3 regions of the Lysinibacillus sp. PWR01 genome follow, and region 3 is predicted to be linked to each of the others. Evidence: riboswitches for the same ligand, from Rfam matches in the RefSeq annotation. Region 3 holds a riboswitch; each other region holds the start of a gene.

Evidence for each region. Region 3 has a riboswitch for S-adenosylmethionine ahead of ACEVFT_RS23695 (YezD family protein). Riboswitches for the same ligand answer to the same signal wherever they lie in the genome.
Region 1: linked by a shared signal. The riboswitch ahead of ACEVFT_RS00700 (MetQ/NlpA family ABC transporter substrate-binding protein) and the one ahead of ACEVFT_RS23695 (YezD family protein) in region 3 are both predicted to bind S-adenosylmethionine.
Region 2: linked by a shared signal. The riboswitch ahead of ACEVFT_RS03025 (O-acetylhomoserine aminocarboxypropyltransferase/cysteine synthase family protein) and the one ahead of ACEVFT_RS23695 (YezD family protein) in region 3 are both predicted to bind S-adenosylmethionine.

The regions. Positions count from the first base shown of each region.
Region 1 is NZ_JBHERJ010000005.1:33,561-42,890, reverse strand. It holds gene ACEVFT_RS00735 (nucleotide kinase) at 1-152, shown strand, start outside; gene ACEVFT_RS00730 (glycine C-acetyltransferase) at 211-1,410, shown strand; gene ACEVFT_RS00725 (CaiB/BaiF CoA transferase family protein) at 1,542-2,738, opposite strand; gene ACEVFT_RS00720 (alpha-hydroxy acid oxidase) at 2,735-3,895, opposite strand; gene ACEVFT_RS00715 (enoyl-CoA hydratase/isomerase family protein) at 3,910-4,689, opposite strand; gene ACEVFT_RS00710 (methionine ABC transporter permease) at 4,703-5,374, opposite strand; gene ACEVFT_RS00705 (methionine ABC transporter ATP-binding protein) at 5,367-6,392, opposite strand; gene ACEVFT_RS00700 (MetQ/NlpA family ABC transporter substrate-binding protein) at 6,499-7,329, opposite strand; SAM riboswitch class I at 7,419-7,523, opposite strand; gene ACEVFT_RS00695 (PPC domain-containing DNA-binding protein) at 7,646-8,149, shown strand; gene ACEVFT_RS00690 (pyridoxal phosphate-dependent aminotransferase) at 8,625-9,330, opposite strand, start outside.
Region 2 is NZ_JBHERJ010000021.1:130,177-139,506, reverse strand. It holds gene ACEVFT_RS03030 (hypothetical protein) at 1-344, opposite strand, end outside; gene ACEVFT_RS03025 (O-acetylhomoserine aminocarboxypropyltransferase/cysteine synthase family protein) at 680-1,981, opposite strand; SAM riboswitch class I at 2,099-2,212, opposite strand; gene ACEVFT_RS03020 (glycerol-3-phosphate acyltransferase) at 2,368-3,000, shown strand; gene ACEVFT_RS03015 (SLC13 family permease) at 3,197-4,678, shown strand; gene scpC (succinyl-CoA:acetate CoA-transferase ScpC) at 4,751-6,274, opposite strand; gene chrR (oxygen-insensitive NADPH nitroreductase) at 6,640-7,371, shown strand; gene ACEVFT_RS03000 (hypothetical protein) at 7,576-8,001, shown strand; gene ACEVFT_RS02995 (hypothetical protein) at 8,043-9,330, opposite strand, start outside.
Region 3 is NZ_JBHERJ010000099.1:361-5,392, forward strand. It holds gene ACEVFT_RS23685 (VOC family protein) at 372-1,157, opposite strand; gene ACEVFT_RS23690 (flavin reductase family protein) at 1,307-1,792, shown strand; gene ACEVFT_RS23695 (YezD family protein) at 1,883-2,038, opposite strand; SAM riboswitch class I at 2,109-2,204, opposite strand; gene ACEVFT_RS23700 (phosphopantothenoylcysteine decarboxylase domain-containing protein) at 2,414-3,088, opposite strand; gene ACEVFT_RS23705 (LysR family transcriptional regulator) at 3,160-4,041, opposite strand; gene ACEVFT_RS23710 (DMT family transporter) at 4,176-5,032, shown strand, end outside.

The DNA.
Region 1 (9,330 bases), on a different contig from region 3:
TACAATACAAAGAAGCTATACAGGATGCGATGGGTCATTCCAAACGATATGCAGAAGCTGAATATACCGTTCGGCGTTTATTAGATCATTGTCTATCTGCCTCTTTATGGCGAGAAAAAACAGCGCCACTATTCGAAAGATTAACAAAGTAATGTAGCTAATGGCTTGCATGTGCTAAACTAGGAGCGAGAACAGTTTTCCTAGGAAAGGATGATACGCTTGTCTAAAGTATTGAATGCATTTTTAGATGAAAACCTACAAGCCCTACATGAACAAGGCTTATACAATGAAATCGATCCAGTAGAGGGAGCAAATGGGCCGATTATTCAGGTCCGTGGCAAAAATCTTGTTAACTTATCCTCTAACAACTATCTTGGTTTAGCAACAAATGAAGAATTAAAGCGTATTGCCAAAGAGACAATTGATAAATACGGTGTTGGAGCAGGTGCTGTTCGTACAATCAATGGCACACTTGACTTGCACGTTAAATTAGAAGAAAAGCTTGCGGAATTTAAAGGAACAGAAGCGGCTATTTCTTATCAATCTGGCTTTAATTGTAATATGGCTGCTATTTCGGCTGTAATGGATAAAAATGATGCCATTCTATCTGATCAATTGAACCATGCCTCTATTATTGATGGCTGTCGCTTATCAAAGGCGAAAATCATTGCATTTAATCACTCCGATATGGATGATTTACGTGCTAAGGCAAAGGCGGCAAAGGAATCAGGCTTATACAATAAAATCATGGTTATCACAGATGGTGTGTTCTCAATGGATGGTGATATTGCTAAACTACCTGAAATTGTGGAAATTGCTAAAGAGTTTGATTTAATAACGTATGTGGATGATGCACATGGTTCAGGTGTAACAGGTAAAGGAAAAGGAACTGTGAAGCATTTTGGATTAGAAAAAGAAATTGACTTCCAAATTGGTACATTATCAAAAGCCATTGGTGTAGTAGGTGGCTATGTAGCAGGTAAGAAAAATTTAATTGATTGGCTAAAAGTTCGCTCACGCCCATTCCTATTCTCAACAGCGTTACCGCCAGGTGATGTTGCCGCTATTACAGCAGCTGTGCAAATGCTGATTGATTCAACAGAGCTACACGATAAGCTGTGGGATAATGGAAACTATTTAAAAGCGGGACTTGAGAAGCTTGGCTTTAATATTGGTGCGTCTGAGACACCAATTACACCATGTATCATTGGGGATGAGAAGTTGACACAGGAATTTTCAAAGCGTTTATTTGAAGAAGGCGTTTATGCAAAATCGATTGTCTTCCCAACAGTTCCAAAGGGTACAGGTCGCGTTCGGAATATGCCAACAGCGGCACATACAAAAGAAATGCTTGATAATGCAATTGCGATTTACGAGAAGGTTGGTCGCGAATTAGGCGTTATTCAATAAGAAAAAGGCTTCCTCATAGATGGGGAAGCCTTTTTTGCGTGATAGAAATGAAAAAGTGCAGGATAGAATCAAAAAAGTGACTGATAGAAGCTGAAATGTAACTGATAGCGATCTAAAACTAGATAATCGCTTTATTTTGAGCCAATAATTTTGGCTGCCTTGAGCTGTTGAATATCTGGATCCGAAATATTTAATGCCTGTAAAATTTCCTCATTATGTTGCCCTAAAGTAGGAGCTGCACTTGTTAGCTGTCCAGGTGTTTGCGAGAATTTGGCTGGGAAGCCTAGTGTTCGCATTGGTCCAGCAGTTGGGTGCTCATAGGACAGTACCATGCCACGCTCTAGAATATGTGGATCATTCAATGTTTGATCGTAGGAATAGATTGGGCTAGATGGTACGCCGTGTTTATCTAAAAGTTCGAGCCAGTAGGTAGCCTTATGCTTGATTAGCTCGCTTTCAATTTCTGCCTCCAGCACCTTCACATGTTGGGCACGTGAATAGTTGGTAGCAAAGAGGGGATTGTCTAACCAATCAGGTCGATTGACAACCTTAGCCGCGAAAATCTCCCATAGCTTTTGATTGCCAGCACCTACTAGAATATAGTCATCCTGTGTTTTGAAACCTTGATAGGGCGCGGACACACGATGGGCTGTTCCTGTTCGCTCAGGTAGCTCACCTTGTCCGAAATAAGCAGCAGCCTCCCAAACAGTCCATGCAAGACCTGACTCCACTAAGGAAACATCAATATATTGTCCTTCGCCACTACGAAGCTTATAAATATAGGCCATTAAAATGGACTGTAAGGCTGTTTGAGCAGCAGCAATATCATTCACCGCAAAGCCAACTTTGACAGGTCGGCCATCTGCTTCACCTGTCATATGCATTAAGCCGCTCAGACCCTGTGCCATAATATCATAGCCACCCTTTTGACTATAAGGACCTGTTTGACCATAGCCTGAAATAGAACAGTAAATAAGGCCAGGATTGATGGTTTTTAATGTGTCATAATCAATACCAAGCTTTTTCGTGACACCTGGTCGATAATTTTCAACCAATACATCGACAGATTGAATCAGTTCTTTAAACAAAGCCAGTCCCTCAGCAGTTTTTAAATTGATGCAGACACCTTTTTTATTACGATTAACCATCATGTACATATGACTTTCTTCATTAACGAAAGGACCCATTGTACGGGTATCGTCTCCATTTGGGTATTTTTCAATTTTAATAACTTCTGCACCCATATCTGCTAACACCATAGTGCAATAAGGGCCTGCTAAGACTTGTGATAAATCGACAACCTTTAATCCTTGTAATGCTTGTTTCATTTAACCTCAGTCCCATCCTGTTTGACTAATGTGATGTTGCGTAATCCTTTGACAGAGGTGGCACCTGCTAATGCGATGGAAACCTTTAATTCATCATAAAGATTGGTCATCACCTTTTCGACACCTTGTTGTCCTTCAAGAGCTAGCCCATAGACGAAAGGACGTCCAATTGCAACGGCATCCGCTCCTAAAGCAAGTGCTTTTAAGGCATCCATGCCACGATATACACCACTATCTAATATAATAGGAATTTGTCCATTTACAGCTTCTGCAATAGCAGGAAGGGCATCAAGTGAACCAATAACGCCATCTAATTGACGGCCACCGTGGTTTGATACAATAATGCCATCAATACCATTATCGATAGCTAGCTTCGCATCTTCAGGATGTAATATTCCCTTCAATAGTATAGGAAGGTTTGTACGCTTTTTTAATTCTCGTACATGCGCCCAATTAAGTGTTGGGTGGAAGACATTTTGCAAGACACCTTGTACATAGGACTCAAATGAATCATCAGGTAAAGTGGCAGTAAAAACAGGATCATTCATATAATTGCCTCGTGCATAGCCTAGCTTCAATGGTGAAAATTGATTGCGGACATCTTCTTCGCGCCAGCCAAGCATTACGGTATCGACAGTTAAAACGATTGCTTCAAATCCCGCTGCCTCCGCACGTGCAGCCATACTAAAAGCAATTTCTTCATTAGTAGACCAATATAATTGAAACCACTTTGTTGCAGAAGGAGCAGCTTGAGCAACTTCTTCAAGAGCATAAGTGGAAACAGTGCTTTGAATATAAGGGATATTTAAATTCTGGGCGGCACGTGCAACGGCAAGCTCACCTTCATCGTGAACCATTCCGTTCATGCCAACAGGAGCAAAGAGCAAAGGAGTTGGATATGTTTTACCAAACAAATGAATTGATGTATCAACGTTTGACACATCATTTAAAAAGCGGGGAACAATGGAATACTTCTCAAAAGCTGCACGATTATTGCGCAGTGTTTGTTCACCACCAGCACCAGAACGGATGTAGCCAAAAGGTCCAGCTTCGATTTTTTCCGCTACGGCCTTTTCTAAATCTGCAAAGCAAATGGGGAAGGGGGCTTGTGCAGTGATATTTTTTAAGAGTAGATCACCATCAGTTGTGTTTGTCATCGTTACTACCTCACTTATTTATTGAAAATAGGCTTTCTTTTATTTAAAAAGGCTTGAATACCTTCGTTATAATCGTCTGAACTAAATGAATCCAAAACTAACTGTGCCAGCTCATCGCTTTCTTCATTTTCACCATCTACAATCGCCTGGATAATTTTTTTGATGCCTGCGTTTGCAATGGATGATTTACTTAATAGATGTTCAGCGAATTGCAGTGTGGCATCTTCAATATTCTCTGGCTCATGTAGGGCCGTGATTAAACCAATATTTTTGCCTTCTTCAGCTGTAAAAATGTTGGCTGTGTATAAAATTTCCTTTGCCTTAGCGACACCAACAATATTGATGAGACGTTTCGTGCTTTCTAAATTATAGACAATACCAATGTTTGCAGCGGTGATACCCAGCTTACTCTTAGGTGTTGCTATTCTAAAATCACAAGCATTTGCTAACTCTAAGCCACCGCCAATTGCTAAGCCCTGAATCATAGCAATTGTAGGATGCGGAAATTTATAGAGGGCATCGATTGCCTTTAAAGCCAAATCATTATAGGCTTTGGCATTGTCTGCAGCATAACGAATATCTAAAAACTCGCTAATATCAGCACCAGATGAAAAGGCTACTTCATTGACACCGCGGACAATCAAGAGCTTGATAGAAGAATCTACACGTAGCTGTTCAAGATGGTCTACTATAGCTTGAAACATTGCCTTTGAAAACGAATTTCGTTTATCAGGGCGATTTAATACTAACGTTGCAATATAGCCATTTTTCTCTACATAAATTTCCTTTGTCATCTTCATTCTCCTCTTAATCTTTTTTCAATTTCGCAGCGAAGCGGTTGCCGATAGATTGAATGCTTTGCACAAGGATGATTAAGATAAAGACAGTTGCATACATCACATCAACCTCATAGCGTAAATGACCATAACGATAGGCAAGGTCACCTAATCCGCCAGCACCAACCATTCCTGCCATTGCCGTTGCACCAATTAATCCAATTGTGGCAATCGTTAAGCCTAAAATAATCGATGGACGAGCTTCACGTAATAGTACATGCCAAATAATATGACGACGTTTAATACCCATGGCTGTGTAAGCTTCTACCACTCCTGAATCCACTTCTAAAAGCGCAGATTCCATCAATCGTGCAATATAAGGAGCTGTGTAAACAACTAACGGAACGATTACACCTTTAACACCAATTGTTGTACCAACAATTAACTTGGTAAAAGGTAAGATGAAGAATAATAAAATGATAAATGGCACAGAGCGGACAATATTGATGAATAGATTAAAAAACTGATAGAAAAATTTATTTTCAAAGGATTGTCCTGGTCGTGTTAAAACGATTAATAGCCCTAATGGAATACCAATTAGAATGGAGAACAACAATGAAATTCCGACCATTTGAAATGTTTCGATAATTGCTTTGCCAATAACATCTGACCAATCTGTAAAGAAACTTTGGATACTACTCATTGAACGCACCTCCTAATTCTTCCACTGCCACGCCATTTTCCGAAAAATAAGTTAGCGCCTTTTGGACAATCTGCGTCTCGCCATGTAGATGCACCACAATATTGCCGACAATGCCGTTTTTTAATTCAATAATATTAGCCGTTAAAATATTTGGTTGCACATCGTATACCTTAGTGACTTCTGCTAATAATGGCTTACCAGTGCTTTCACCAAGGAATGTTAAACGGATGACACTACCTGAAACATTTAATTGCTCAATAAGAGAAGGGGATAAGTTACGTTGTGAAATTGTATTTAAAAACTTTCGCGTTGTAGGGTGCTTCGGTTTTGCAAAAAGTTCAATAGCTGTGCCAAATTCCACAACTTTCCCTGATTCTAGAACAGAAACCTCATCGCAAATTTTTTGAATCACATTCATTTCATGTGTAATGAGCAGAATCGTAATGCCTAATTCACGGTTAATTTTTAACAACAATTCAAGAATGGCTTCTGTTGTCTCAGGGTCAAGTGCACTTGTTGCTTCGTCACTAAGTAAAATCTCTGGCTCCTGTGCCAAGGCACGTGCAATAGCCACACGTTGTTTTTGACCACCTGAAAGTTGATTTGGGTAACTATCTAGTTTATCTGTTAAGCCTACAATTTCAGCATATTTAGCTACACGGTTTTTTACTTCCGTCTCTTTATAGCCTAGTAGCTTTAAGGGAACGGCAATATTATTGTAAACTGTTGCTGTTTTTAATAGATTAAAGTGCTGGAAAATCATCCCGATTTTTTGGCGTGTTTGACGTAATTCATGAAGAGAAAGGGTTGTAATGTCTACATTGTCTATCACTACTTTTCCTGCTGTAGGACGTTCTAGTAGATTAACACAACGAATGAGTGTACTTTTACCAGCACCACTATAGCCGATCACACCATGAATTTGTCCCTTTTTTACATGAAGATTGATCCCATCCACAGCTTTAATGATGCCTTTTTTCGACTTGAATTCTTTTGAGATATTTTGTAATTGAATCATGCGATTGTTTGCTCCTTTCTCAACCTTCTAAAAAGCAAGAATCTGCTCGTCTTCCCATAGAGGAATTTCGGCAGATTCTTCGGCTTATAGAAGCTTCCTGAATGTATTACCAGCTAGGGATTACTGAACCTTTGAATTCTTCTTCGATGAATTGACGTACTTCATCAGATTGGTAAGCCTCAACGAACTTTTTAATTGTTGGGTCATTTTCATTTTCAGCGCGTACGACAATGTAGTTCACGTATGGAGAGTCAGTAGATTCCAATAAAATAGAGTCGTCTTTAGGGTTAATGCCAGCTTCTAATGCGAAGTTTGTATTAATAGCTGCTACATCTACTTCACTAAGCTGTTTAGGAATTTGAGCTGCCTCTAATTCAATGAATTTTAAATTCTTTTTGTTTTCTTCTACATCACGGATCGAGGCTGTTAAGTCTGCGCCATCTTTTAGCTTAATATAGCCAGCTTCTTGTAAAACAAAGAGGGCACGTGCTCCATTCGTTGGGTCATTTGGTAGGCCAAATGTTGCACCATCCGGAATGTCATCAAAGGATTTATATTTTTCAGAGTAGATACCCATTGGATTCAAAATCGTTTTGCCCACTGGGACTAAATCTGTATCATGATCTTTATTAAATGTATCGAGGAAAGGTTCGTGTTGATAGCTGTTCGCATCAAGATCACCTTCAGCTAAGGAAGTATTAGGTAAAACATAGTCAGAAAATGATTTTAGCTCTACTTCTAGCCCTTTTTCTTTTGCTACTTTAGCTGCTACTTCTGCAATTTGCTCGTGTGGACCAGAAGTGACACCTACGACGATTTTCTTTCCATCAATTGCCTCAGCTTGGCCTTTACTATCTTCTTTAGAGCCACAACCTGCTAGAGCTGCTACTAATGTTAAACTTGCTAAACCTACTAAAAATTTATTTTTCTTTTTCATGAAAACTACCTCCAAGATTGTTTTTATCGGTTTTTTGAAAATAAAAAAACTCTCTTACAAACTAAGAGAGGCTCATGAAAAGATGTCCTCTCTTATCTATCAAACGAAGATCGTTTGCAGGATTTAGCACCTTCCTTTAAAAAGGAGGTTGCCGAGCTTCATAGGGCCAGTCCCTCAGCTACTCTTGATAAGAGATTTATAATATTTTTTTGTAATTCCGATAGAACTAATATAATTTATAGGGTATAGTAAGTCAATAATTAATTTTTAAAATTTTTATATAATTATAATATTTCGACGTGAAAGAGGGATAACAATGTCTGTGAGAGTTAATTATGGTATAGGTTCATTTGGTAGGGTTATTAGTGCTCGTCTTCTAACAGGGACAGATATCATTGAGGGAATTGAGGCGCTCTGTGAAGAGAATCATATTGAGTCAGCAACGATTGTTAGCTGTATTGGTAGCTTTCAAAAAAGTAGCTTTGTATATTTAGTGCCAGATGCAACAGCTCAGATTCAAGTTCGTTTTAGTGATGTGGTTGAAAAAGATGGACCACTTGAATTTATTCAAGGCTCTGGTGTGGTGTGTAAGCGTGATGGGGGATATGAAACACATTTCCATGGTTCTATGAGTGATCAATGGGGTGTTGTGTCAGGTGGGCATTTAATAAAAGGGGGAAATCCTGTTATTACTGCTGACCTAGTACTCGCTGAGGTACAAGGTATTCAACATATTCGAAAATTGGATGATGAAACAGGTCATGTTCAATTTTATCCATTAGAAAATGGTTTAGGGCAGCCAAGGAAAATTGAAAAATAATGATCCTGTAGCTAGAGTTAGCTACAGGACACATGTTGTGGAAAAAAGATCATGTCACTAGCAGAAATAGACCTTTTAGCAAGGTGAGGGGTTGATTTCCGTTCCGCCAGCGTCCTTTCCAGGGGGCGTCCGATGAGCCGCTTCACTCACTTCCGTTCGCTCCAGGGTCTCCTCTGTGACGCTAAATCCCCCTAAGAGTGACGCTGGCTCCACTCCAATCAACCATTCTGTAAAAATGTCTTTCCCTCTTTCATACTAGTAGTAGTGAACAAAATAACTCATTATTTGTATGATTAGAGAGAGGATAGGCTCTTATTTTCAATGTGGAGAGATGATTAGTCACAACAACCCTCAATAAAAATGAGTAGTGTACACCTTCATTTTATTTGTACAACCTTTGTTAAGACGATAACACTTTTATGGATTGGGGTGGAAGGCCTTTTCACCTTTCACAAATAATCTATTGATGATATTGTCATTTGTTAAATAATTGTAACTGCTCGATTCTATGGATTGCTTCACGTAAACGTTCCTCGCTTACCAGCAAACCGATACGGACGTAGCCTTCGCCATATTGACCGAAACCATTGCCAGCTGCCACAGCAATATCAGCTTTTTCAAGCAATAGATCGGCAAATTGTTCGCTTGTATAGCCTAGTGGTACAGGGAGCCATGCGAAGAAGGAGCCTTTTGGAGCCGTAACATGCCAGCCGATTCTTTGAGCTTCTTCAATGAGTACATTTCGGCGACGCTCATAAGTAGCTCGTAGTTCATCCGCACATTGTTGGGAAGCTGTCAGTGCTACTGTTGCTGCTTGTTGAATAGCAGGGAATTGACTACAAAACAGATGATCCTGAATAAGATTAATAGCAGCAATAATCTCGGCATTCCCAACGGCGAAGCCTATACGCCAACCTGCCATATTATAGGTTTTTGATAGGGTATACATTTCAATCCCAACTTCTTTTGCACCCTCTGCTTGTAGGAAGCTAATTGGTTTATTACCGTCAAATCCTATTGCTCCATAAGCAAAATCATGTGATACGATAATATTGTGTTCCTTCGCAAAACGAATAGTTTCTTCAAAAAACGCAAGTGTTGCTGTACCACCTGTAGGATTGTTCGGGTAATTTAGGTAAAGTAGCTTTGCCTTTTCTTTCACTTCATCAGATAATGCATCA
Region 2 (9,330 bases), on a different contig from region 3:
GCTTGTTGAACAAGACTAATTTCTTCTTCTGTAAAATTTGGTATTGCATACGTACGTTCCACTAATTGAAATGTACCATATTTTAAGTAAATCTCTGTCGCAGGAAGTGAGATATGGCTCACACCGTACTGTTCATATGCCTCAAATACTTCCTTAACAGTATAGTCTTCCTCTTCAGCAAAAACATGTTCTTGAAATGCTGTATGACCAAAGACTTGCTGCCATTTTCTTTCGACTGATGTAAGAAGGTGTTGAATGGACTTATTGTTGACAAAGACATGCCCTTCATTTAGCTCATATATTAGATAGGATACAATGTTTTGTGCACTATAGATATTACCCATTTTAAACACTCCTTTATCATCAGTTTTTTTGGGAAGAGCAGTTACTGGCTAGGCAACTGCTCTTCTATATATTCAAAAGTGGGGGAGCACTTATGAAAACATTTACCTTTTTTAACAAGAATTTTCGTACCCTTAACTTATTTCCTAGTATATAACAAGGATTTAATTAAGTCAATAATACATATAAAATTACTTGGTATTATTTTTTATAAGGTTCTGATAATTAACGGATGTAGCAATTGGTTGATGTAGCAACGTTTAACGCATTACCAAATGAGGCCAATCGAATGAGAAAATACGTAAACGCTACAACATTCTTCCCTATGTTCTAAAGCTTAGGCTTCTACTGTTTGTTCAGTAGTTGTTGCCTGTGTAATGGCTTGATCTAAATCAGCAATAATATCCTCTATTGCCTCTAAACCGATGGATAAGCGAATGAGCGACTCGGTTACACCAGCTTGAACTAATTCGTCTGCTGATAGTTGCTGATGTGTAGTGGAAGCAGGATGAATAATTAATGACTTAGCATCACCTACATTTGCTACATGTGAAAATAGCTTTACGCTATCAATAAGCTTTCGCCCAGCTTCACGTCCACCTTTAATGCCAAATGTAAGCACTGAACCGAAGCCATTTCTTAAATATTTCTTTGCCAATTCATGTGTTGGAAAATCTTCCAGGCCATTATAATTTACATACTCCACAGATGGGTGGTTTCGTAAATATTCAGCCACTGCCAATGCATTTTCATTGTGTTTAGGGATACGCAAATGAAGCGTTTCTAAACCTTGTAATAAATTAAAGGCAGCATCTGCACTTAATGTTGGACCAAAATCACGTAATAATTGTACGCGTAGCTTCGTAGCAAAGGCCGCAGAAGCTGTATCAATTCCATAACGTAAACCATGGTAAGAAGCATCTGGTTCAGTAAAACCTGGGAATCGACCACTAGTCCAATCAAACTTACCAGCGTCTACAACAACGCCCCCTAAAGTTGTACCATGACCACCTATCCATTTAGTTGCTGAATGTACTACAACATCTGCACCGTATTCAATAGGTGTAGAACCGTAAGGAGAAGCAAACGTACTGTCAATAATTAATGGTAGACCATTATCATGTGCAATTTTAGCTACTGCTTCAATATCTAAAACCTTTAAGCTTGGATTACCATACACTTCAGCAAAGACTGCTTTTGTTTTATCAGTAATCGCCGCCTTGAAATTCTCTGGGTTTGTTTCATCTACAAAAATTGTTTTAATACCATAGTTTGGTAATGTGTTAGCAAATAAATTATAAGTACCACCATATAAAGAACTAGCTGCTACTATCTCATCACCAGCTCCAGCTAGATTTAAAATGGAAAATGCGATAGCTGCTGCACCAGATGAAAGTGCTACTGCTGCTGTTCCACCTTCCAATAAAGCCACACGTTTTTCAAACACATCAACAGTTGGATTGGTAATCCTTGTGTAAATGTTCCCTGCTTCCTCTAAGGCAAAAAGACGTTGCGCATGAGCAGTGTCTTTAAATACGAAAGCAGTTGAGCGATAGACAGGAACTGTTCGAGAACCCGTCACTGGGTCTGGCTCTTGACCGCCATGTAACAGCAATGTTTCTGGTTTAAAATTTGTCATTGTGTACCTCCAAATGGTTATTTTTTTTACGATGGTACCGGAGATGAGGAGGATTTTTCTGTAGAAAACAAAAACCCTCTTCAGCTAAGAAGAGGGTTGCGGTTGCAAGTTTTCCTCCCCTTATCTGCCAGATCCAAGTAAGAATCTGTAGGAATTAGCACCTTAGTAAGCTCGTTACTTACTGGTTGCCGGGCATCATAGGGCCTATCCCTCCGCCGCTCTTGATAAGAGTATGAGATTCAATTTCCATCGTTGTTACACAGTATAAACATAGAGTTTTTTTCTGTCAACATGTAAATTTTATTTTTTCCGAAACTTCTGTCTGCTCTTATACGTAATATGAACGCATACACTATTTTAGAAAAAATTTTGAGAGGAGGATTTTTATGGTAAAGGCCGTGATCACTTTTCTTATTATTGGCTATTTAATTGGCTGTATTCACGGCTCTAAAGTGGCACAGTTTTTATCGGGGGTTGATTTAAAAAAAGCGGGCCACGGCAATGCCGGTGCCTCTAATGCTACTCTTTCCCTCGGCTGGAAATATGGCGTTTTAGTAGCCCTCATCGATATTGGCAAAGGCGTTGTAGCTATTATCGGTGCACATTTTTATCTAGCGGACTTCACTCATTTAACAGAAGAACAAATATGGCTGCTTACCTACATTATGGCTGCTGGGGTCATTTTAGGTCATAATTTCCCTTTCTATATGGGCTTCAATGGCGGAAAAGGAACTGCCTCCATTATCGGAATTTTACTTGCTGTCGATTGGAAGATTGGTTTATTTGCACTTATTTTATTTGTTATTTTATCCTTTGCAACAAATTATTTAATTGTTGGTGTTCTAGAGTTTTATCTCGTTTTTTGTACAGCCACTTATTTATGGATTCCTGGCATTGGCCCAACCATTATAGCTGTTCTTCTTTTTGGCATAGCCATCATCCTGCACATAGAAAATATTAAACGTTTAGTCAATGGTACAGAGCCTAAAGTAACTTCTGCCTTTAAGAAAAAGAAATAATATTTTTATGGATATTTTTGTATTTTTTGTGACCATGTATTTTCTCTTTATCTACTCATATTGCTGTAAAAAACACCTATTCTGCGTAGTTTTTTTTCTACAATAAAAAAGATATATTCTTATCTTAATAAAACATTATCTAGGCCGATGTTATGGATAATAATCGTCATTTTTATCGTAGAAAGGATGAGAAAATATGTCTTCACCAAATCAAGAAGCTTCAAAACGTAATTTAAAGCCACTATGGATTGGCTTGGCCTTCGCTTTACTGATTATTATTACTTTTTTACCTAATAACGGTGATTTACCTATAGCTGGGCAACGAGCTTTAGCCATTTTAGCTTTTGCAGTCATCCTTTGGGTTACAGAGGCCGTTTCATATCCTGTGAGCTCGGCCATGATCATTGCGCTAGTAACTGTTTTACTAGGACTCGCTCCGTCAATGGAGGATCCAACTACAGAGCTAGGAACAGCTAGCGCATTAAAATTATCTTTAAGCGGCTTTAGTAATTCTGCCGTTGCTTTAGTAGCAGCAGCTCTTTTTCTAGCGGCAGCAATGCAAATTACTAATCTACATAAACGACTTGCTCTTTGGATTCTTTCATTGGTAGGAACGAAAACAAAAGCTATCGTATTTGGCGCTATTTTAGTCTCTATCGTCCTCGCATTTTTTGTACCTTCTGCTACAGCACGTGCTGGCGCAGTAGTACCGATATTGCTTGGAATGGTGGCAGCTTTTGGTTTACCACGTGATAGTCGGCTTGCTGCCTTATTAGTTATTACTTCGGTACAAGCAGTTTCCATTTGGAATATCGGTATTAAGACTGCAGCAGCTCAAAATATGGTGGCTTTAAACTTTATCCAAGAGCAATTTAATGTGGATATTTCATGGGGTGCTTGGCTACTTTATGCCGCCCCCTTCTCAATTATTATGTCTATCTTTTTATTTTTCATTATGATTGCTTTAATTAAACCTGAGACTAGCAATATCGAAGGTGGTAAAGAGGTCATCAAAAAACAGCTTGCAGAGCTTGGCCCATTAAAGGCTCCTGAAATTCGTTTAATCATTACATCCGTAGTTTTACTATTTTTCTGGGCAACTGAAGGAAAGCTACATCCATTTGATACGACAACAGTCACAATTATTGCTATCGCTATTCTATTAATGCCTAAAATCGGTGTGTATTCGTGGAAGGAAGTTGAGCCTCATATTCCATGGGGAACAATTATCGTCTTTGCGGTAGGCATTATGTTAGGAACCATTTTACTAAATACGCAAGGTGCTGCATGGTTATCAGATAAAGTTTTTGGTTCACTCGGGCTAGATACTATGCCTTTACTAGCAACCATCGCACTCGTAACTTTATTTAACATTTTGATTCATTTAGGCTTTGCAAGCGCAACTAGCTTAGCCTCAGCACTTATACCTGTGTTTATCGTTTTAGCCTCCACATTAACGGCTAATGTTGATCAAGTTGGTTTTGTTATTGTGCAACAATTCGTCATAAGCTTTGGCTTCTTATTACCAATTAGTGCACCACAAAACATGCTTGCCTATGGTACAGGCTCCTTTACAACAAAGGATTTCTTGAAATCTGGAATTCCATTAACCATTATCGGTTTCCTTCTCGTACTTTTGTTCTCTGCAACTTATTGGAAATGGATTGGATTATTATAGACTTTCATTAAATTAAAACGTAAAAGCCTTGAAGAAACAGACTATCTGTCCTTCAAGGCTTTTAAGATAAGACTATTGTTTCGTAAAAGCAGGGTCTTTCATCGTACCGTTTTTCGCATAGTTAACGTGCCATGATAGTGCTTTTTCTAGGTCATGTGGTGTGTGATGTCCACCCGTTGCCTCATTGGCATCATTAAAGTACTGCCACAGCTGCTCCCTATAATCAGGATGTGCACAATTATCAATGATAAGTCCCACTCGTTCTTTTGGAGCAAGTCCTCGTAAATCTGCTACGCCCTGTTCAGTTACAATGACATCAACATCATGCTCCGTATGATCCACATGTGAGACCATTGGGACAATACTTGAAATATCTCCACCCTTAGCATAAGACTTTGTCACAAAAATTCCTAAACGTGCATTACGAGCAAAGTCACCAGACCCTCCGATACCATTCATCATCTTTGTACCAGAAACATGTGTTGAATTAACATTGCCGTAAATATCTAATTCCAAGGCTGTATTCACTGAAATTAATCCGAGTCGACGGATAATTTCAGGCTGATTTGAAATTTCTTGAGGACGCAATACTAATTTATCAGCATATTTTTCAAAATTCCCATAAACACGGTTTCCTACTTGCTCAGAAAGGGTAATAGAAGTAGCAGAAGCGAAATTTACTTTTCCTGCATCAATCAATTCAAATACTGCATCCTGGAGAACTTCTGAATAAACTTCTAAGTTCTCAAACTCAGAATCTTTAAAACCTAGCAATACAGCATTTGCTACTGAGCCTACCCCAGATTGAATTGGTCGCAAACTTGTTGTTAAGCGACCTACTTTAATCTCTTCACGCAGGAAATTTAATAAATGATTAGCCATAACATCCGTCTCTTCATCAGCAGGGACAATAGTTGATGGTGCATCTAATATATCCGAAATAACGATGCCTTTTACTTTATCTAAATCTAGTGGAATTCCAACTATACCAAGACGATCAGAAACATTCTGTAAAGGAATTGGATCACGTTTTCCTTGTGGTGCAGGTACGTAAATATCATGTATACCCTCTAATGCATCAAGCTGTGCTACGTTTAATTCAATGATGACTTGGTCTGCTTCTTGCACAAAAATCGGAGAGTTACCAACTGAAGTTGTAGGAATTAATAAGCCTTCTTCTGTAATTGCAGCCGCTTCAATAATCGCAAAATCAATTGGTCCTATAATACCTTGGCGGACAAGCTCAGCATTATGAGAAAGATGGGCATCCACAAATGTGATGTCACCACTATTGATTTTATTACGAATGCCAGCATCTGCTTGGAAAGGACCGCGTTTACGAATGACCCCTGCTTCTGCTAAGTATTGGTCTACCTCAGGGCCAAGTGATGCACCTGTAAAGACATCTACTTGGAAATTCTCTTTTTTCGCTTTCTCTACAAGTGCAAGAGGTACAACCTTTACATCGCCAGCACGTGTGAATCCGCTCATCCCTAATACCATGCCATCCTTAATCCAAGATGCTGCTTCTTCTGCTGTTACAACCTTGCTTCGCAATTGTTCATGGCGAAGCTTTTTCGCTAATTTTTCTTCCATTCCCTATTCCTCCATTCCACTTTATTTTGTTCAACTCGCATATTTGGTTCCAGTAAATCTGTGACGTCCATCAGAGGCTATATCTTTATTCTAGGAGGATTTCATCGCCTAATAGCTAATGCTGTATAAACATTTGCGAATAAAGATAATGTAATTTTTGGTAGTACAACCAAATAAACAGTCGCTTCTATAATTTTATACTATTTAGAATATTTAATCTATATCAAATGAAATATTTTACTTTACGAGATAATTTCTACATTTTTAAATTATGTATATATAACTTTTTATACCTCACTATTCGATTTTGACGGAAAAGCGTGCTATGCTCATGGTATAGAACAGACACAAAGGAGAGAGTTTTAATGGTTAAAGAATTATTACGCAACCATTCCTCGGTACGCATCTATGATGGAGAACCGATTTCAAAAGAAATCATCGAAGATTTAATTGGAACAGCACAAATGGCTGCAACATCACATTTTGTGCAAGCCTATAGTGTGATCTGGGTAACAGATGCAGATAAAAAAGAAAAATTAGGCTTACTCTCTGGTAATCCACGCCAATATGAAACTTCAGGCGGAGCATTTGTTTTTTGCGTAGATTTCAAGCGACTTCAAATGGCTGGGAAGCTAGAAGGAGTAGATATTGTGGCTGATTCAGCTGAAAATGTCCTTGTCGGCGTAGCTGATGTATCATTGTTTGCACAGAATTTTGTTATTGCAGCAGAATCAATGGGTTATGGCATTTGCTATATTGGAGGAGTCCGCAATAAAACTTCTGAAATCAGTGAATTATTCAATCTACCCGATTACGTTTTCCCATTATTCGGGCTAACAATCGGCGTTCCTGCACGTCGCAATGATGTAAAACCACGTTTACCTGTGTCTGCTGTATTACATGAAAATGAATACAATGTTGAAAAATATGAAGAGCTTTTACCAGCTTATAATGAGACAATGGAAATATATTATAATAGTCGTTCATCAAACAGAAAAATTGATAACTGGACAAAACAGATGGCTGATTTTTTAATCGAACAACGCCGCCCTCATATTAAAGAGTTTTTAGCAACCAAAGGATTTAATTGGCAATAGCTTAATGAAAATGGGGTTACTATCGTATGATACTAATCCCATTTTTTACATAAAAATATTACCTATTTATATTCATTCTAGGTATATCGCCATATTACCTAGTTTAACTATAACCCTAAATTAAACGAAAAGACTCTTCCCTTTTCCAGCTATTCCATTCATATTAATAAATGATACCTAACAAAGAAAGGAGTCATACAGACAATGTCCAATATCAATAAACATCTTGCTCGTACCTTAGAACAACAGCATAAGAGAAGTGTAAGAGGTTTATTTTTAAAAATAGAAGACTTAAATAATGAATGCACCCAATTAAGAAAACGACTAGAACCACATATTGATATGAATGTATATAAAAAATCCATTGATTATGTCAATCAGTTCGTCTCCCATACTACTATTCTCAATTTAAAATTCGTTACGAATACGCAAAATTTAGAAGTAGTTGTCTTGCATGCTCTTTTATTATCCTATATTTTAGAAACCAATCCTGGCCATACTTTTGAATACGAAGATAGATTGCTAAAAGGATATTTACAGGAAATTTTCACACTAAATGATCATGCAAAAAAACTATTTATGAACCATAAAGAAAAAATGCTTACTTATGTCCAAGGACAATCTACATAAAAAAGACGATCTTAATTATTTCAAGATCGTCTTTTGTTCTGTTATTGTAGTCCTTTAATAATGAGAGAGCGAACTGGTAGGAACTGCTCTCCTGTATCTCCATAAGTGAGAATTACCTCATCACCCTCTTGTAAATAAATTACCAAAGGTTCTGTTTCAGCACTCACTAAATAATTTTCGCCATTGTTTAATAAGAAAGATACAGTTGTAAAATCGCCTAGACGTTCTTTATATACGCGCAATACCTTACCACTTACTTGTTTCTCTTCCGCGTTTGAGCTACCATCTACTGTGTTTCCTCCTCGACTTAAGGCAGTTTTATATAATTTCAATGCCTCCTTAGGAGTAGTAGCGTAAACGGAAATTTCAGGATTGGCTGCAGACACGATAAAATAGTTTTGTAAGAAACCATTGGAATCTAGCACTGCTGTCAGCCAGCTCGCCTCTCCATAAAAGTTATACAACACCGGCATTTCACCATTCCACTTTTTCTCAATAAATTTCTTCTCGATTATTTGTAAATTACCTTGGGAATCCATATAGCTTGAATCTTGATTCCCTGTATAGTATGTTGCATTCCCTGTTCGTGCGTTAGTTAGAGAATAGCCTAACATTGAATCGACACCTTCTTTAGGACTTGTAAAATCCGTAAAGTAATACATATCACCCTTCTCATCGAAAATTGGGCTAACATTCGATTCTGTTCCTTCATCAGAAGGAATCTTTACATCCTTTTTACCAAACATACTATTCCAAAAACCATGTACATAATTACCGAAATAACTGTTTTGTAAACTTACTGTCTCTGGTGATACAGCACCATCAATAAATTCAGGTATTTGATCCAGTTTAATTACCTCTGATTTCCCCGTCAGCGCATCAACCAAGACAATTCCTTTCACATCAAAGCCATTTCGTGCAGAAATAAATTCCCCATATGAGCGAATGTAATATGGCTTTCCTTCATCATCTACCTCAAGCTGTACGTCACCATAAAAAATAAGGAATGGATTTTGTAAACGCATATGACGTTCTAAATTAGCATTTAAATATGCCGAAGGAACATACTTCATTTCCTCTTTGATAAATTTAGGATTATCTGCTGAATCGGTAGCACTCATTATGAAGTAACCAGGTGTTGTACCACCATTCATCCATTTAAAGAATCCTGAAAATTCAACTGGTGCGATATAAACATATTCGCCTTTCACTTTTTGGATTTGTAAGCGCCCTAATTCATAGTAGCTCGTGTTTGGCACTTGTCCGAAAGCCTTTTTCATTTTATTGCGAGCAAATTTCGGTGGAACACTTGCAGGTGTTTGTGTCTCA
Region 3 (5,032 bases):
TTTGCTAAAAAGTTAGATATTTATGGGTTGGAGTGGAGGGCTACTTGACTCCCTTGGGATAGCGAGACAGGCAAAGCTCTAAACGAAGTGCTAGCGGAGGAAGTGATTCGGCGCTCGCCCACAGGAAAGCAAGTAGCCTGCAATGGAAATTCATTTTCACTTTTCACAAAAATTCTATTGATTGATTTGTTTTTCAATACTATGTTAAGAGGCTGGGACAAAAGTGTTTCAGCCCATAAAAAATACCGAACTATCCACTAAAACGCATACGAAGTGTTTCGGAATAGTTCGGTTTTTCTAGTTATCATGTTTGTTAAAGATTATTCGTCTTTATGAAGGTCTCAGTTAGTTGTGTCCCAGCCTTTTTCTCATTATCGATTTATCCAATAAAAAGCGCCTGGGCAAACTAACGTTTCCTTTGTACGTTTTGGATCTTTTAATGTCACGCCAAATGGCCCTTCTTTGACATGACCGAGTGTCATGGCTACTGCGCTCTCTTCCTTATAGAAATCTAAACGCATATTCGGTAGCTGTAGTGACATATACTGCTCATATTGCACAGGCTCTGGTAGCTGCAACGCCTGTTGCCACAGCTGAACGGTTGCCTGCATGTCCTTGACATAGAATTGGATGGATTCCATCGTTATAGCCTGTTTTACATCAATGGCACCACTTGCCTTTAGTTGAGCCAAACGCTCTTCATCTTCCTCCGCCCATTCAATCAAAAATGGAAAATCGATTGGAAGATCTGGCTTGCCAAAATGCAGTAGCTTCCATTCTACAACAGTGCCATCTGGTCTTGTTCGGCTACATGCATCTGGCCCATATACTTCATAGCCCAATGCTCGCAAGCGCCGACCCGCTTCCTCAATATTTTTTGTGCGCAGGGCAATTCGAGAAAATCCCTGGCGCTCTTGATCACGTTTAAACGTATAATGTAGGGAATAAGGGTATTGTGCCGCTTGCTCAAATAAATCACGATCATAGATAGCAATTTGTTCAATATAGCTTAAGCCAAAGTAGCTTAACGTATTATAAGTCCCCCACATCGTGTGCTGCCCACCATTCACTGTATGGACATTTCGTTTATTGAAGAAAACCTTTATATTTTCTGGTGATTCCACTTGATGAACCAGATGATCAAAATATAAAGTCATGGCCATTCCCCTTTCTTTCCCCATTACCTTTACCTGTATGTTTGATTGGTTTAAAATTTACTCAAGAAAAGGAGTTACTAGTAGGATATGAAAAAAAGTTTCGTTTACCTACAAACTCCGTTCACTAATTTCATAAAGAGGTGATTTGAATGACAGATTTAGTAGCTGCTTTTAAATTAGCATTAGGTAATTATCCTACAGGCGTAACAGTTGTCACGACATGTCATGACACAAAACCTATTGGCTTAACCGTCAATTCCTTTGCATCTGTTTCAATCGACCCGCTCCTTATTTTGTGGTCACTCGATAAAAAATCTCAGCTCCATCCTTATTTTACGGCTGCGCCAAATTTTGCGGTCAATATTTTAGCGAGTGATCAAGAACATTTATGTACACTATTTGCAAGTAAAATCCCTGATCGCTTTGCACAAGCACAGTGGTCAACTTCCTCTTTTGGACTACCGATTTTACATGATACAGCAGCTAATTTACAATGTAAAACGTTTCAGCAAATTGATGCTGGCGACCATACCATTTTTATTGGGCAGGTGATAGACATTACAAATGCTCAAAAAGAGCCTTTACTTTATCATCGCCGTCATATCGGTCCTATACCAAAAAGCTTTTATAGCTAGCCTTTACACAAAAAAAGGGCCACTTGTAAGCAAAGGAAATCCTTCATGCTTATAGGTGGCCGTTTGACATAAGTTCTACTGAAATCATTGTTATTTTTTCTGCGGAAATCTCTGCTTTTCAAGCCTATTAATTTGCACAATCACACCATCTTGAATCGTAATATGCACTTCACCAAATTCAAGATTTTGAATCGCCTTCGCAATTGCCTCTAATTTCTTATCATCTACTTTTACCGACTGAGCCATACGATACACCCCTTCTCTTTTATCCTTATTGATCATAAAGAGGCCAACGCATCAAACTGATTGATAGCCCCTCCTATCTCTCAGACACCATCTGTTGGATTTGGCACCTGTTTTTCGGTTGCCGAGGCTTCATTGGGCCAAGTCCCTCCACCTCTCTTGATAAGAGTACTGCGTTTCTTGAAAATAATTCTATAATTCTGCTATAGGAATGTCAATACAAAATATTAGAAAACCTAGTTGAATACTATGCAATGTAAGAATTTTATAGACTATTCACACATAATCCTACCGTATTGTATGCTATGTCAATATATCTAACCACAGAAGCAAAGAAAAAAACTGCACAGAAATATAGCCTCTGCACAGTTCTTGATTTTATTGTTCTTGTAAACAGGCCATTAATGCTTGTGCGGTCTGTTGCTTCCCCATCACCTTGATTGGTTGGCCTTCAGCAGGCACGATCCAATGAGGCTCATCCCCTCCGTATAAAGACTGGGAGCTATTTGCTACCATAAATTGAGCATTGGCTGTTTCCATACGCAGTCTTGCGCGAGCTAGCAAGAACTCCTCATCATCCGTCGCTTCGAGCTTAAAGCCTACTAATGTTACCTTTGGTTGCCAACCCTTGATTTGTCCTAACACTTTTGGCGCCTTTTTAAAATGAATAATAGGTGGTTCGTCGGAAGGCATTTTCCCCGCCTCCTCCATTAAATTACCTGATTGATCATACACCTTGTCAATGATCCAATCAGAGCCAGCAGCAGCCATAATGACGATATCGACTTGTTGTTGTTGGACAGCATGACACACCTTTTGTCCTAAATCCTCTATGCCTTCAAATTTTATCAATGTCATTTTGTTGTGGTTTTCTGGGAGCTGTGCAAAGTAACCATGCATATATACTACGTTAGCGCCAGCAGCCAGCGCCGCCTCTGCTAAATAACAGCCCATTGTGCCTTTTGATAAATTCGTGTGCCCTCGTACACGATCCCATTTTTCAAGTGTTCCCCCACTTGTAATGAGTACGGTTTTGCCTTGTAATGTCCCCATACACTCACCTATTTTCTGAAATATATACAAATACTATTTTAACGTAATGTAAGGATATGCTTCAATAGCGACTATCGTAGGGAGCTGTTTTGTTCATTTAACCAAGCGCTTAAAATCTCTGCAAATTTCTTTGTAACGGGTGAAGCATGGTGTTTCATAGCAATCCCAATGGTGCGGTAGCCACCTTGCTTTAATGGAATCGCTTTCAATGTTGGTGGTAAATTTTGAATAACCAATTGGGGTAAAATACTAATCCCTAAATGATGTGAAATCATAGAAAGAATCCCTACCTCCTCAGAAAGCTCAAAGCGAATATTCGGCTTTATATGATATTGCTCTAATAGCACCTTGACATCATTTGTCCCTTTATAGGAAGTCATAATAAATGGCATATCCTCTAGGTCTACGATATCAATTTCTGTCTTATCAAATAAGGGACTATTATCGGAAACAATACATAATAATGGGTCTTGTTGTAACTCAGTAAATTGATATTGCTCTGACTTTTGACCGTTCAAGAACCCGACTTCTACTTCACCACTTAAAAGCCATTGTTCAATTTCATAGTAATCTCCTTCTCGTAACTCCACCTGTATTCCTGGAAATTGATTATCCATGATGCGAACAATTTCTGGCATCCAATTCGAAGAAATGCTTGAAATTACACCAATTCGAACCTTACCACGTGTCACGCCAAGAATATGAGCTGCTTCCTGTTGTAATAATTCCTGCGCATCCAAAACCTGACGCATTGCCCTTAGCATCGTTTGTCCCTCACTCGTTAATGTTACACCTACACGACTTCGATGAATGAGAGCAAAGCCAAATTCTTTTTCTAAACTTGACACGGCATGACTCACAGCAGACTGTGTTAACCCTAGTGCATCAGCTGCTTTTGTAAAGCTTGCCACCTCTGCCACCTTTGTTAAAATCTCGTATTTAACTAAGCTCATCCGCAATCCCTCTATATACATGAATTTTTTTAATCCTATTCATTATAAACATTCGTTTTACTAATCACAATACAAGATATATAGTAATTTTTAGTATAAAAACTGTTTTAGTACACAGATGGTAGGTGAACATAATGAGTATCCAAGGAAAAGCAAATGTATTGATGGTTATTGTCACAATGTTTTGGGGGCTCTCTTATACCTTTATGGTCATGGGGCTAGAAACATTGGCAGTTTATAATGTGGTGGCATTGCGTTGTATCATCGCATTTTTCGTAGCAGGACTTATTTTTTACAAACGGATGATCAAAGTAAATGGTAAAACATTAAAATATGCGGCTATTCAAGGATTTTTATTATTCATTGTGTTCGCGTTAAGTTTATTTGGTTTACAGTCTACTTCTGCTTCAAATGCTGGCTTCATCTTGAGCCTAACAGTCGTGTTAGTGCCGATTTTCAGCAGCTTTATTGAAAAAAAATTACCTTCTCGAGCAGTTAGCTTTGCGATCATTTGTACGATGATTGGTATTACCGTCTTAACAGCACATGGCTCATTCACATTCCATACAGGTGATTTATTAGTAGCAATTGCTGCGGTATGTTATTCAATTTATTTACTTTTAAATAGCTCATTCACACGAAATGTAGAATCCATTTCATACGGAATTTATCAGCTTGGCTTTGCTGGTATTTATGCACTTGGCTTAACATTTCTATTCGAAACACCGACATTGCCAAATTCCACAACATCTTGGATTGCTATTTTAGGGCTTGGCATCATCTGTAGTGCGTTTTGCTTTGTTGGTCAAACTGTTGCACAACAGTATACTTCTGCTACACATACAGGTCTAATATTCTCCTTAGAGCCTATTTTTGCCGCTATGTTTGCCATGATGTTTATCGGGGAAGGCTTAACTATGAAATTAGCGATTGGTGGTAGCTTCATTCTTATTGGGAATTTAGTGGCTCAATTAGAGCACTTCCATGCCCT